3 regions of the Aminobacter sp. MDW-2 genome follow, and region 1 is predicted to be linked to each of the others. Evidence: predicted binding sites of a transcription regulator. Region 1 holds the regulator's gene; each other region holds the start of a gene.

Region 1 (3,275 bases):
CGGCGCACCGGTGCCACAAGGCACTGATACCGTCGTCATTCAGGAGAACGTTCGCGATCTCGGCAATGGCGAGATCGCGGTGCTCGAGCCAACGCTTGCTGGCCGTAACATCCGCGCCAGGGGCCTCGACTTCAAGCAGGGCGACCTCATCCTTGATGCAGGACGTGTGCTCGACCCGGCAGGGCTCTCGCTGATCGCAGCTGCCAATCATCCCAGCGTCGAAGTGCTGCGGGCGCCTCTGGTCGCCATCATCGCCACCGGCGACGAGCTATTGCCGCCGGGCAGCAATCCAGGGCCCGACCAGATCATCGCCTCCAACGCCTACGGCGTCGCGGCGATCGTTCAGTCGGTTGGCGCGCGCGTACTCGATCTCGGCATCGCCGCCGACCGCACCGAGGCAATCTCCGCACTGGTCGCCAAGGCGCTCGCCGCCGACGCCGATGTGATCGTCACGCTGGGCGGCGCTTCGGTCGGCGACCACGACCTCGTTCACCGTGTCCTGACCGATCTCGGCATGGATCTCAACTTCTGGAAGATCGCGATGCGCCCGGGCAAGCCGCTGATGTTCGGCCGGCTCGGCAACAGCCGCTGCGTCGGCTTGCCGGGCAATCCGGTCGCCAGCCTGATCTGCTCGCAGATTTTCCTGAAACCTCTGCTGGCGAAGCTTGGCGGCCGCCCTTATTCGCCCGACATGCGCAACGGCATTCTCGACACGGCAATGGCGGCCAACGACCTGCGCCAGGACTTTGTCCGCGCGATTGCGCGCGAGACCGCTGAGGGTCTCGTCGTCACACCCTACCTGATCCAGGACTCTTCGATGCTGCGCACGCTGGCCGACGCCAATTGCGCCATCGTGCGGGTGCCCTTCGCGCCTGCAGTCGAAGCCGGCAGCGCCTGCCAGGTGATGATGTTGCGCTGAGCAGCACCTTCCACCCTTCACGAAATATCAACAGTTGCGGAACACAACTGGAACAGATAGTGTTTGTTCTGGGTTTGTTTTTCTTCTGATTCCTCGGGGGTGGCGATGCTGACGCGCAAACAACACGAGCTTTTGCTATTCATCCACGAGCGGCTGAAGGAAGCGGGTATTCCGCCGTCCTTCGACGAGATGAAGGAAGCACTCGACCTCGCCTCCAAGTCCGGCATCCATCGCCTGATCACGGCGCTCGAAGAACGCGGCTTCATCAGACGCCTGCCCAACCGGGCGCGCGCGCTTGAAGTGCTGCGCCTGCCCGATTCGATCGCGCCTGGCCTCAACGCGGCGAAGAAGTTCTCGCCCAGCGTCATCGAGGGTAGCCTCGGCCGCAAACCCGAGCCGTCACGCAGCATGTCGGCCGGCAATGACGACGATGTTGCTTCGGCGGTTGCCATTCCCGTCATGGGACGCATCGCTGCCGGTGTGCCTATCGACGCCATCCAGCACAAGACGCATTCGATTTCGGTGCCGCCAGACATGATCATGGGCGGCGAGCATTACGCGCTCGAGGTCAAGGGCGACTCGATGATCGAGGCCGGCATCTTCGACGGCGACACTGTGGTCATCCGCAGCTCGACCACGGCCAATCCCGGTGAGATCATCGTCGCCCTCGTCGACGACGAAGAAGCGACGCTCAAGCGTTTCCGCCGCAAGGGTGCCTCGATCGCTCTTGAGGCCGCCAATCCGGCCTATGAAACCCGCATCTTCGGACCGGACAGGGTCAAGGTGCAGGGCAAGCTTGTCGGCCTGATCCGCCGCTATTGATTGCCGGGGCTGCGTTTCCGCCAGCTCGGCCTGTCCATCCTGCTGCAATCTGTAAGCCGGACTGATCTGCACTGTTGCTATCGTGCCGTATCTGACGGCTCTGCGACGGCGGGTACAGATTCGGACTCACCGTGTGGTCGCAGTCGGCGCTTTCGGGTGCGCCTTGGTTGCCCCGGCAGATGTCTTTGGGGGCATCTCCACTCGCTTGTAGGGTGGCAGGCCCCTCGCCTCGCGCGAAAATTGGCGCTGCGCATGCCACGGGCGGTACGGTTCCGCCACGGCGTGGCGTATCTCGACCGCCCGATCTACGCCAGCCGCCGCGGCTGTGATGAATATCGACGCACTGCCAAGGCGCGCCAGCTCGCGTTTGGTGAGCACGGCCACGCCGGGGCAGACGTCGCTTGCCGTGGCATCGTCGACGACGATGAGATCCGCGTTGTCGCAGGCTCGTGCAGCGGCGCTCGCATTCGCCGCATGGACGATCCGTGCCCCCTCCGGTTGTTGAACCGTGCACAGCTCGCTGTCACAGACGAAGGCGTCCGCGCCGGCAGCGTTTAGTTCTCCAGATACTGGATTGCCGGGTATCGTACCGGCGACATCTGCCTCGGCTGTTGGCTGTGAGCCGGTCTCGCTGGGCAAACGGACAGTCCCGTTCGTTGCATTCGCGGCCGAACGGGCCGGGGTGACGAGTGTTTCCGACGCCAGCGCGCGCTGCCAGTTGTCGACGGTGAACTGGTTCGGCCGGACGCGATTGACGGCCAGCTTGCCATCGTCGACCGGGACGCCGACGAGGCGGCCATCTTCCGAAACGAGAACCGTGGGCGTTTCCGTTTCCACGACCGTCAGCAGCCCAAGGGCCGCGAATGGCAGTGCGGCGGCGCGCAGCCAGGTCGTTGCCGTCGACGCGATGACGAGTGCTGCAGTGAGCAACAATACCGCATGTGACGAGACAAGGCCGACCGCATCGACCGGCGAGCGCTCGGAGAACCAGGTGGCGATGCCAATCATTGCCTTCAGGCCGAAGCCCATCGTGTCGAGGAAGGGGCCGTCGAGTCCAAGCGGCATGAAGATGCCAGCCATGACGGCAAAGGGCATGACCAGGACAGACACAAACGGGCTGACTGCCAGATTGGCGAACAGGCTGAGGGGCGAGACACGTTGGAAATGCCATGCACCAAAAACGCTGGTCGCGAGCCCGGCAATCACCGACGTCGCGGCGAGACCTATCGCAACTGTCGCAAGCCAGCGCCAGATTTTGGACGGCAGCGATCTCTGACCGACCGGCAGCGCCTGCTCCTCCCGCCGGTCCGACCACCAGGCATATGCGCCAACGAGGGCTGCCGTTGCGGCGAACGACATCTGGAAGCTCGGCCCGACGACTTCGTGGGGCGAGATCATGATCACGACAACGGCCGAGATCGCCAGGTTGCGCATGGTGAGTGCTGCGCGGTCGAGCAGCACGGCCGTCAGCATCACCGCCAGCATGATGAAGCTGCGTTGCGCCGCGACCTCGGCGCCTGAAATGAACAGATAG
Region 2 (3,275 bases), 850 kb from region 1:
CTCTATCCCTCGGACGAGCGCGGCCGCGCCGAAGTCGATCAGTGGCTGTTCTGGCAGGTTGGCGGCCTCGGCCCGATGGCCGGCCAGGCCCATCACTTCCGGCAATATGCGCCGGAGAAGATCGCCTATGGCATCGATCGCTACACCAATGAGGTCAACCGGCTCTATGGCGTGATGAACAAGCGCCTCGCCGATCGCGAATTCCTTGCCGGCGACTATTCGATCGCCGACATCGCCTCGCTCGGCTGGGTCAAGCCTTACAAGAATCAGGGCCAGGAGCTCGAGGACTTCCCGCATCTCAAGCGCTGGTTCGACACGTTGCTGGCTCGTCCGGCAGTGAGCCGTGGCCTCGCCGTCGGTGAAGACCACCGCCGCAACCTCGCCGACGACAAGGAAGCCCAGAAGGTGTTGTTCGGCCAGCGTGCCAGGGCCTGAACGCGCAGACAGCGAAAAAACGAATGGGGGAGGCAGCGCCCGCCGGCACTGCCTCCCCCTGATACTGACGACTATTTCCTGGTCGCCTTACAGCTTCTTCCAGTTCTGCGTCTTGCAGATCAGGCCGCCGAGCACACAGCCGCTCATCTTGAGCGTCGAGCCGGCGACCGAGGCCTTGCCGGTATAGGTCTTGTCATTGGCCGGGTCGGTGATCTTGCCGGCATAGGTGCCGCCATTGGCATTGAAGGTGCCGATCTTCTTGCCGGCGTGCTTGCCGTCCTTCAGCGTGATGCAGAAGCCGCCGCCGCAGGGCGTGATCGCGGCAGTCGATCCGGCTTCCGTCTTCCAGTTGCCTTCGATCGGATCGGCATAGGCCGCACCCGCCATCATCAGGGTGGCCGCGATGGCCAGGCTCATCTTGCGAAGCATTGAAGTCCTCCCGGTTGAATTGTCGCCCACAGGCACTCTCCCTGCCTGACGTTTACGCAAACGTAAGCGTAATGCAGCCGTCGGCAAAACGAAAGTGGTGCCGCTGGGTAAGTTTTGAGCCTTTTTGAGACCGCCGAAAAGCGCCATCCGGGTGCCGAAGTTCATCCCTGGCTATCGATCAATGTGCCGCGTGGTTATCAAAGACTTATCCGGCGACTGGAGAATTTTCATCGCATTTTCTGCAAATTCCAGCTGCCGCAAGGACTCCTATCCTTAATGAATTCCGAGCTTTACCCTTTGTTTTCAGTTTGTTTTCTTCGAGTTAAGCAAGCCATTTAACGGCGGATTCAAGGCTCCCCGGCATTCTCGGAAGCATCGAAAGGGCAGCTCCGGAACACCACCGGGCCGGCTCTCAGGAGACAGGCAGGGGATAAGAAAATGGCACGTTTCGAAATCTTTGACGCTGGCTTCGGCGCGATGGGAACCACCGCTCAGGCCGACATTCTTCTCGAACTCGGCATGATGTATGCGACCGGCCGCGACTGCGAGGTCGACGTGGTTGCCGCCCACAAATGGTTCAACATCGCCGCGATCAAGGGTTCGGCCCGGGCGGCCGCCCTGCGCTCGGAGCTCTCCGGCACGATGTCCAAGCTCGACATCGTCAAGGCGCTGCGCGAAGCGCGCGAATGGATGACGATGCACTGATCAAGCTTCTTCGGGGGAAGAGCCGGGGCGCCGGGATGGCAGCCCCCAATTCCAAGAGCGCACTGCTTGAAGGACGAGCAAGATGTGCCAGGGACATGACCTCCAGCATGTCTCATCACCAGCTGGACCGAGTTAGACAGGGCAGGCGAATGTCCGACGGGCCGAAGATGCTCGCGGCGCTCTCCACGAAAAAGGCCGTGACCGATCACATAAGATCGGCGCGGCCTTTTTGTTTTGGCCCCATGGCGTGGCAGCATCGTTCGGCCACCGCATTGCCCGCCGCCCCGTTTGCAGGCACAACATCCTGACGCCGATGCGCCAAGACAAGTCCCGGTTGCGATGACAGCTTTCGGCGATTGCACGCATGACGCGATCCGGGGAAACCGGAGCGTCCCAGGGAGGGTAACAATGCATTTGAAACGTACATTTGGCGCGGCACTGGTCGGCCTGTCGCTCAGCGCCGGCGCTGCCTACGCGCAGGATATCGGCATTGCCGTAGCCGGCCCGATGACCGGCCAGCTCGCCAATATCGGCGACCAGTTCAAGCAAGGTGCGGAAGCCGCCGTCAAGGCGATCAACGAAAAGGGGGGCGTTCTCGGGCGCCAGCTCAAGCTGTCGATCGAAGACGACGTCTGCGATCCCAAGCAGGCGGTTTCGGTCGCCAACCGCATCGTTGCCAACGGCATCAAGTTCATCGACGGCCACGCCTGCTCGGGCTCGAGCATCCCGGCCTCCGCCGTCTATGCCGAGAGCGGCGCGCTGATGATGTCGCCGGCATCCTCGAACCCGGTCTTGACCGACGACGCCGCCAAAAAGGGCTGGCCGACGATCATGCGTCTCTACACGCGTGACGACGCCCAGGGCGCCTTCATCGGCCCGTGGATCGCAGAGACGTACAAGGGCAAGAACGTCGTCGTGCTGCACGACAAGAGCGCCTACGGCCAGGGTGTCGCCGACGCCGTCAAGGCGACGATGAATGCCGGTGGCCTGACCGAAGTTCTCTACGAAGGCATCAATGCCGGCGAGAAGGATTATTCGGCGCTGGTCACCAAGCTCAAGGAGCTCAAGGCCGACGTCGTCTATTTCGGCGGCTACCACCCAGAGGCCGGCCTCATCCTGCGCCAGTCGGCCGAGCAGAACTTCAAGTATCAGCTGATCATGCCCGACTCGATCGCTTCGCCCGAGTTCTGGCAGATCGCCGGCCCGGCCGGCGAGGGCACGCTGTTCGTGTTCCCCTCCGACCCGCAGGCCAAGCCCGAGGCCAAGGAAGCTGTCGAGAAGATCAAGGCCGGCGGTTTCGTGCCGGAAGGCTTTACCCTGTTCTCCTACGCCACCATCCAGGCTTTCGCGCAGGGCATCGAGCGTGCCGGCACGGATGATCCGATGAAGGTCGCCGAGGCGCTCAAGGACGGCAAGCCGATCAGCACCGTCGTCGGCGATGTCGTCTTCGACGAGAAGGGCGATCTCAAGAACGCCAGCTATGACATCAACCAGTGGCACGACGGCAAATACGCGCCGATCAAGCAGTAAGCCGTCTGGACGCATTCAATGGCCGGGCACGTCCCGGCCATGTGGCAGTAAGCCACAGAGATGCATTCAATGGCCGGGCACGTCCCGGCCATTGTCGTTTTCACGCGCTTGGCGCAAAATGAGATTTTCGCACTTGGACGCCGAAATCAGGCCGTTCTGGCCGGCGCAAGCCGTGT
Region 3 (3,275 bases), 590 kb from region 1:
CGGAGGTGAAGAAACGCTGCGGCGTGATCAGGTGCAGCGAATCCTTGGCCCGGGTCATGGCGACATAAAGCAGCCGGCGTTCTTCCTCGAGCTCCTTGCGCTCGCCGGCGCTGAGGTCGATCGGCATGCAGCCGTCGACCGCGTTCAAGACGAACACCTTGGTCCACTCCTGGCCCTTGGCCGAATGGATCGTCGACAGGATGAGAAAATCCTCGTCGAGATGCGGCGGTCCGGCCTCGTCGCTGGTTGCCGAGGGCGGGTCGAGTGTCAGCTCGGTGAGGAAACGCTCGCGGCTGGGATAACCGGAGGCGATCTGTTCGAGCTGCAGCAGGTCGGCCCGCCGTGTCGTCGCATCCTCGTGCTTGCGCTCGAGATGCGGCTCGTACCACAGCCGCGCCCGCTCCATCTCGGCCGGCCAGCCGGGGCCGCGCCGGAGGTCCGAAAACAGCGCGACAAAACCGGGCCAGTCGCTTGCCGCCCGGGCCGGCGGGGAGAAGCGCGCCAGCCCCATTTCGAGGTCGAGCGACTGCTCCATGCTGTCGATGGCGTTCGACGCCGCCGACGGGCCGACGCCCGGCATCAGCTGCATCACCCGGAAGCCGGCGATGCGGTCGCGCGGGTTCTGGGCAAAACGCAGGATGGCCAGCACGTCCTTGACATGGGCGGCATCGAGAAACTTCAGCCCGCCGAACTTGACGAAGGGGATGTTGCGCCTGGTGAGCTCGACCTCGAGCGGCCCCGAATGATGCGCTGCCCGAAACAGCACCGCCTGCTCCTTCAAAAGCGTGCCGGCCTCGCGCTCCTTCAAGACCTCGTCGCAGACATAGCCGGCCTGTTCGGCTTCGTCTGCAACCGTCACGATGCGGGGCTTTTCCAGCGAGCGGCGTTCGGTCCACAGGTTCTTGGTGAAACGTTCCTCGGCCTCGCCGATGACGGCATTGGCAGCGGCGAGGATGGCGTCGGTCGAGCGATAGTTCTGGTCGAGCGTCACCACCTGGGCAGGTTCGGCAAACAGGCCGGGGAAATCGAGGATGTTGCGCACTTCGGCGGCGCGGAACGAATAGATCGACTGGGCGTCGTCGCCGACCACGGTCAGGCCGCGGCCGTCGGGCTTGATCGCCGTCAGGATCGCCGCCTGCAGCCGGTTGGTGTCCTGGTATTCGTCGACCAGGATATGGTCGAAACGCTGGGAAAGATGGGCGGCGATGTCGGGCTCGGCCGCCATCTGCGCCCAGTAGAGCAGGAGGTCGTCGTAATCGAGGATGTTCTGCGCCTGCTTGGCCTCGACATAGGCCCCGAACAGCGCCTTCAGCTCGTCGCTCCAGCCGACGCACCAGGGAAAGGCGTGGCCGAGCACCGCCTCGAGCCTGTCCTGGGAATTGACGACACGGGAATAGATGGCAAGGCAGGTCGCCTTGGTAGGAAACCGCTTCTCCGTCTCGGAAAAGCCGAGCTGGTGGCGAACCAGGTTCATCAGGTCGGCCGAATCCTCCCGGTCATGGATGGTGAAGGCCGGCTCGAGCCCGATGTCGAGCGCATAGTCGCGCAGCAATCTCGCGCCGACGGAATGGAAGGTGCCGGCCCAGCTCAGCCCTTCCATCAGGCTCGCCGCGCGCTCCTGCAGCACGTCGGCGGCGATGCGCTCGACGCGCCTGCTCATCTCGGCCGCGGCACGGCGCGAAAATGTCATCAGCAGGATGCGCCGGGGGTCGGCGCCACGGACGATGAGATGGGCAACCCGGTGGGCGAGCGTGTTGGTCTTGCCCGAGCCGGCGCCGGCAATGATCAGCAAGGGGCCCGACACCGCGCCGTCGCCATGCAAGACGGCCGCACGCTGGCCCGGGTTCAGGCGGGCGAGATAACCGGAAACTGCTGCCGAATCACGGATGGCGATGTTCATGCCGGCATGAAGCATCGTTTCCGTTTCGTTCGCAACGGCCTGCACCGGCGGGGCGAAGCCTGCGGCGCGCGCCATTGCCCTTGCGTTGGCATTTTGTGAATTGACGCCAGGAGGTATTTGTTCCTATTTTGTTCTCATGCCGATGTTATCCGAATTTCCCTCCGACAAGATCATCGTCTCCTGCGACAAATGCGGGATGCGCAAGCAATACGACCGCGACGCGATGGTGCGGGCAGGCGGCGACCGCACGCTGGCGCTTCTGCTGGACGCGATCGTCGCGCGCATCGGCTGCACGCGGACCAACACGTTCAACATCTATGACCGCTGCGGCGCCAAATATGAGGAACTGGTGCGGCTGCTGGGGATGTCGACGTCGCATCGCGCGCCGGACCGATGAGCGTCGTGGATGGGCTCCCGTATCGCCTCGGCGATCAGGGGCGCGCGCCAGGCGATGGCGAGGGCGCCGGCCTGGTCGCATCGCGGCCGCGTCGCAGTCCGGTCAGACAGGAGCAAACATGTCGCGCAGGCACCACAGAAACGACAGACTGACCGAGAGCGAGATCGAGGCGATCGTCCTGGCGGCGATCCCTTTGCGTATGGCGATCCAGAAGTGCTTCATCAGCCTGAAGCCCTTCAACGAGACCTATTCGCTGCTGCATCACCACGTCGCCGGTCTGGACGCCGTTCTGGAGAGCATTACCGGCCGAAGCCTCGATTACCGCAGTCGGGATCTCGGCCTGGTGCCGCGTCGCGATGGCTAGGTACATAGCTCGCCGGCATCGCTCTCACCGGCATCGCCCTCACTGGCAGGCTTGAGCAACGCGCCCGCATTCGGCCGGCCCGCGCTTCGCGTCATCGATGGCTATTTGAGCAGTTCCATCGAGCCACGCGGGAACTCGACGCCGGCGAATTCCGGATAGGCCTTTTGCAGCAGGAGCAGATGCTGCGCCTGCTGCAGGCGGATCAGATACCAGCTGTTGCCATCGAGCAAGGCCAGCGTCTGCGACCGGAAGCGTGTTCGAACCCCGGTCGACGGCGATCAGTTCGGTGGGGACCAGGGCGTATGGAGGTGCTTCTCCAGCCAGGTCATCTGCGACAGCTCATAACGAACAGGGCCAAGCCGCCGGCGACCTTCACCGACGAACGCTTGAGCTGGGTCGGGTCGGTAGCCGATGCGAGCGACTTCTGGTCCTCGGGCAGATCATCGATCTTGTCGAGAATGGCTTTCAGGCCCATCGGCCGTTCTCCTTTGGTTTGGGGCCGGCATCGCCGGCATGAAACCCGCCTCAATGGGCGGGTGGTGAATGCTAGAAGCGAGCGAAGCAGCAGCCGTAGAGCTCTAGGTTCGTGTTAAAATGATGTTGGATCACGCTCT

The links. Region 1 encodes LexA, which represses DNA repair genes until DNA is damaged. Its sites were predicted from a motif close to TGTTCNNNNTGTGTTCNG; they were not measured.
Region 2: a site for LexA is predicted at 1,163-1,180, ahead of H5P29_RS24175 (sel1 repeat family protein). Genes of this name have one in related genera too.
Region 3: a site for LexA is predicted at 2,019-2,036, ahead of H5P29_RS22820 (ATP-dependent helicase). Genes of this name have one in related genera too.

Annotation. Positions count from the first base shown of each region.
Region 1 is NZ_CP060197.1:4,031,543-4,034,817, forward strand. It holds gene glp (gephyrin-like molybdotransferase Glp) at 1-919, shown strand, start outside; gene lexA (transcriptional repressor LexA) at 1,025-1,741, shown strand; gene H5P29_RS19920 (ComEC/Rec2 family competence protein) at 1,868-3,275, opposite strand, start outside.
Region 2 is NZ_CP060197.1:4,878,320-4,881,594, reverse strand. It holds gene H5P29_RS24185 (glutathione S-transferase family protein) at 1-435, shown strand, start outside; gene H5P29_RS24180 (DUF2147 domain-containing protein) at 523-864, opposite strand; gene H5P29_RS24175 (sel1 repeat family protein) at 1,303-1,569, shown strand; gene H5P29_RS24170 (ABC transporter substrate-binding protein) at 1,978-3,099, shown strand.
Region 3 is NZ_CP060197.1:4,623,293-4,626,567, reverse strand. It holds gene H5P29_RS22820 (ATP-dependent helicase) at 1-1,900, opposite strand, end outside; gene H5P29_RS22815 (hypothetical protein) at 2,043-2,297, shown strand; gene H5P29_RS22810 (hypothetical protein) at 2,416-2,661, shown strand; gene H5P29_RS32830 (hypothetical protein) at 2,763-2,891, opposite strand; gene H5P29_RS22805 (hypothetical protein) at 2,987-3,136, opposite strand.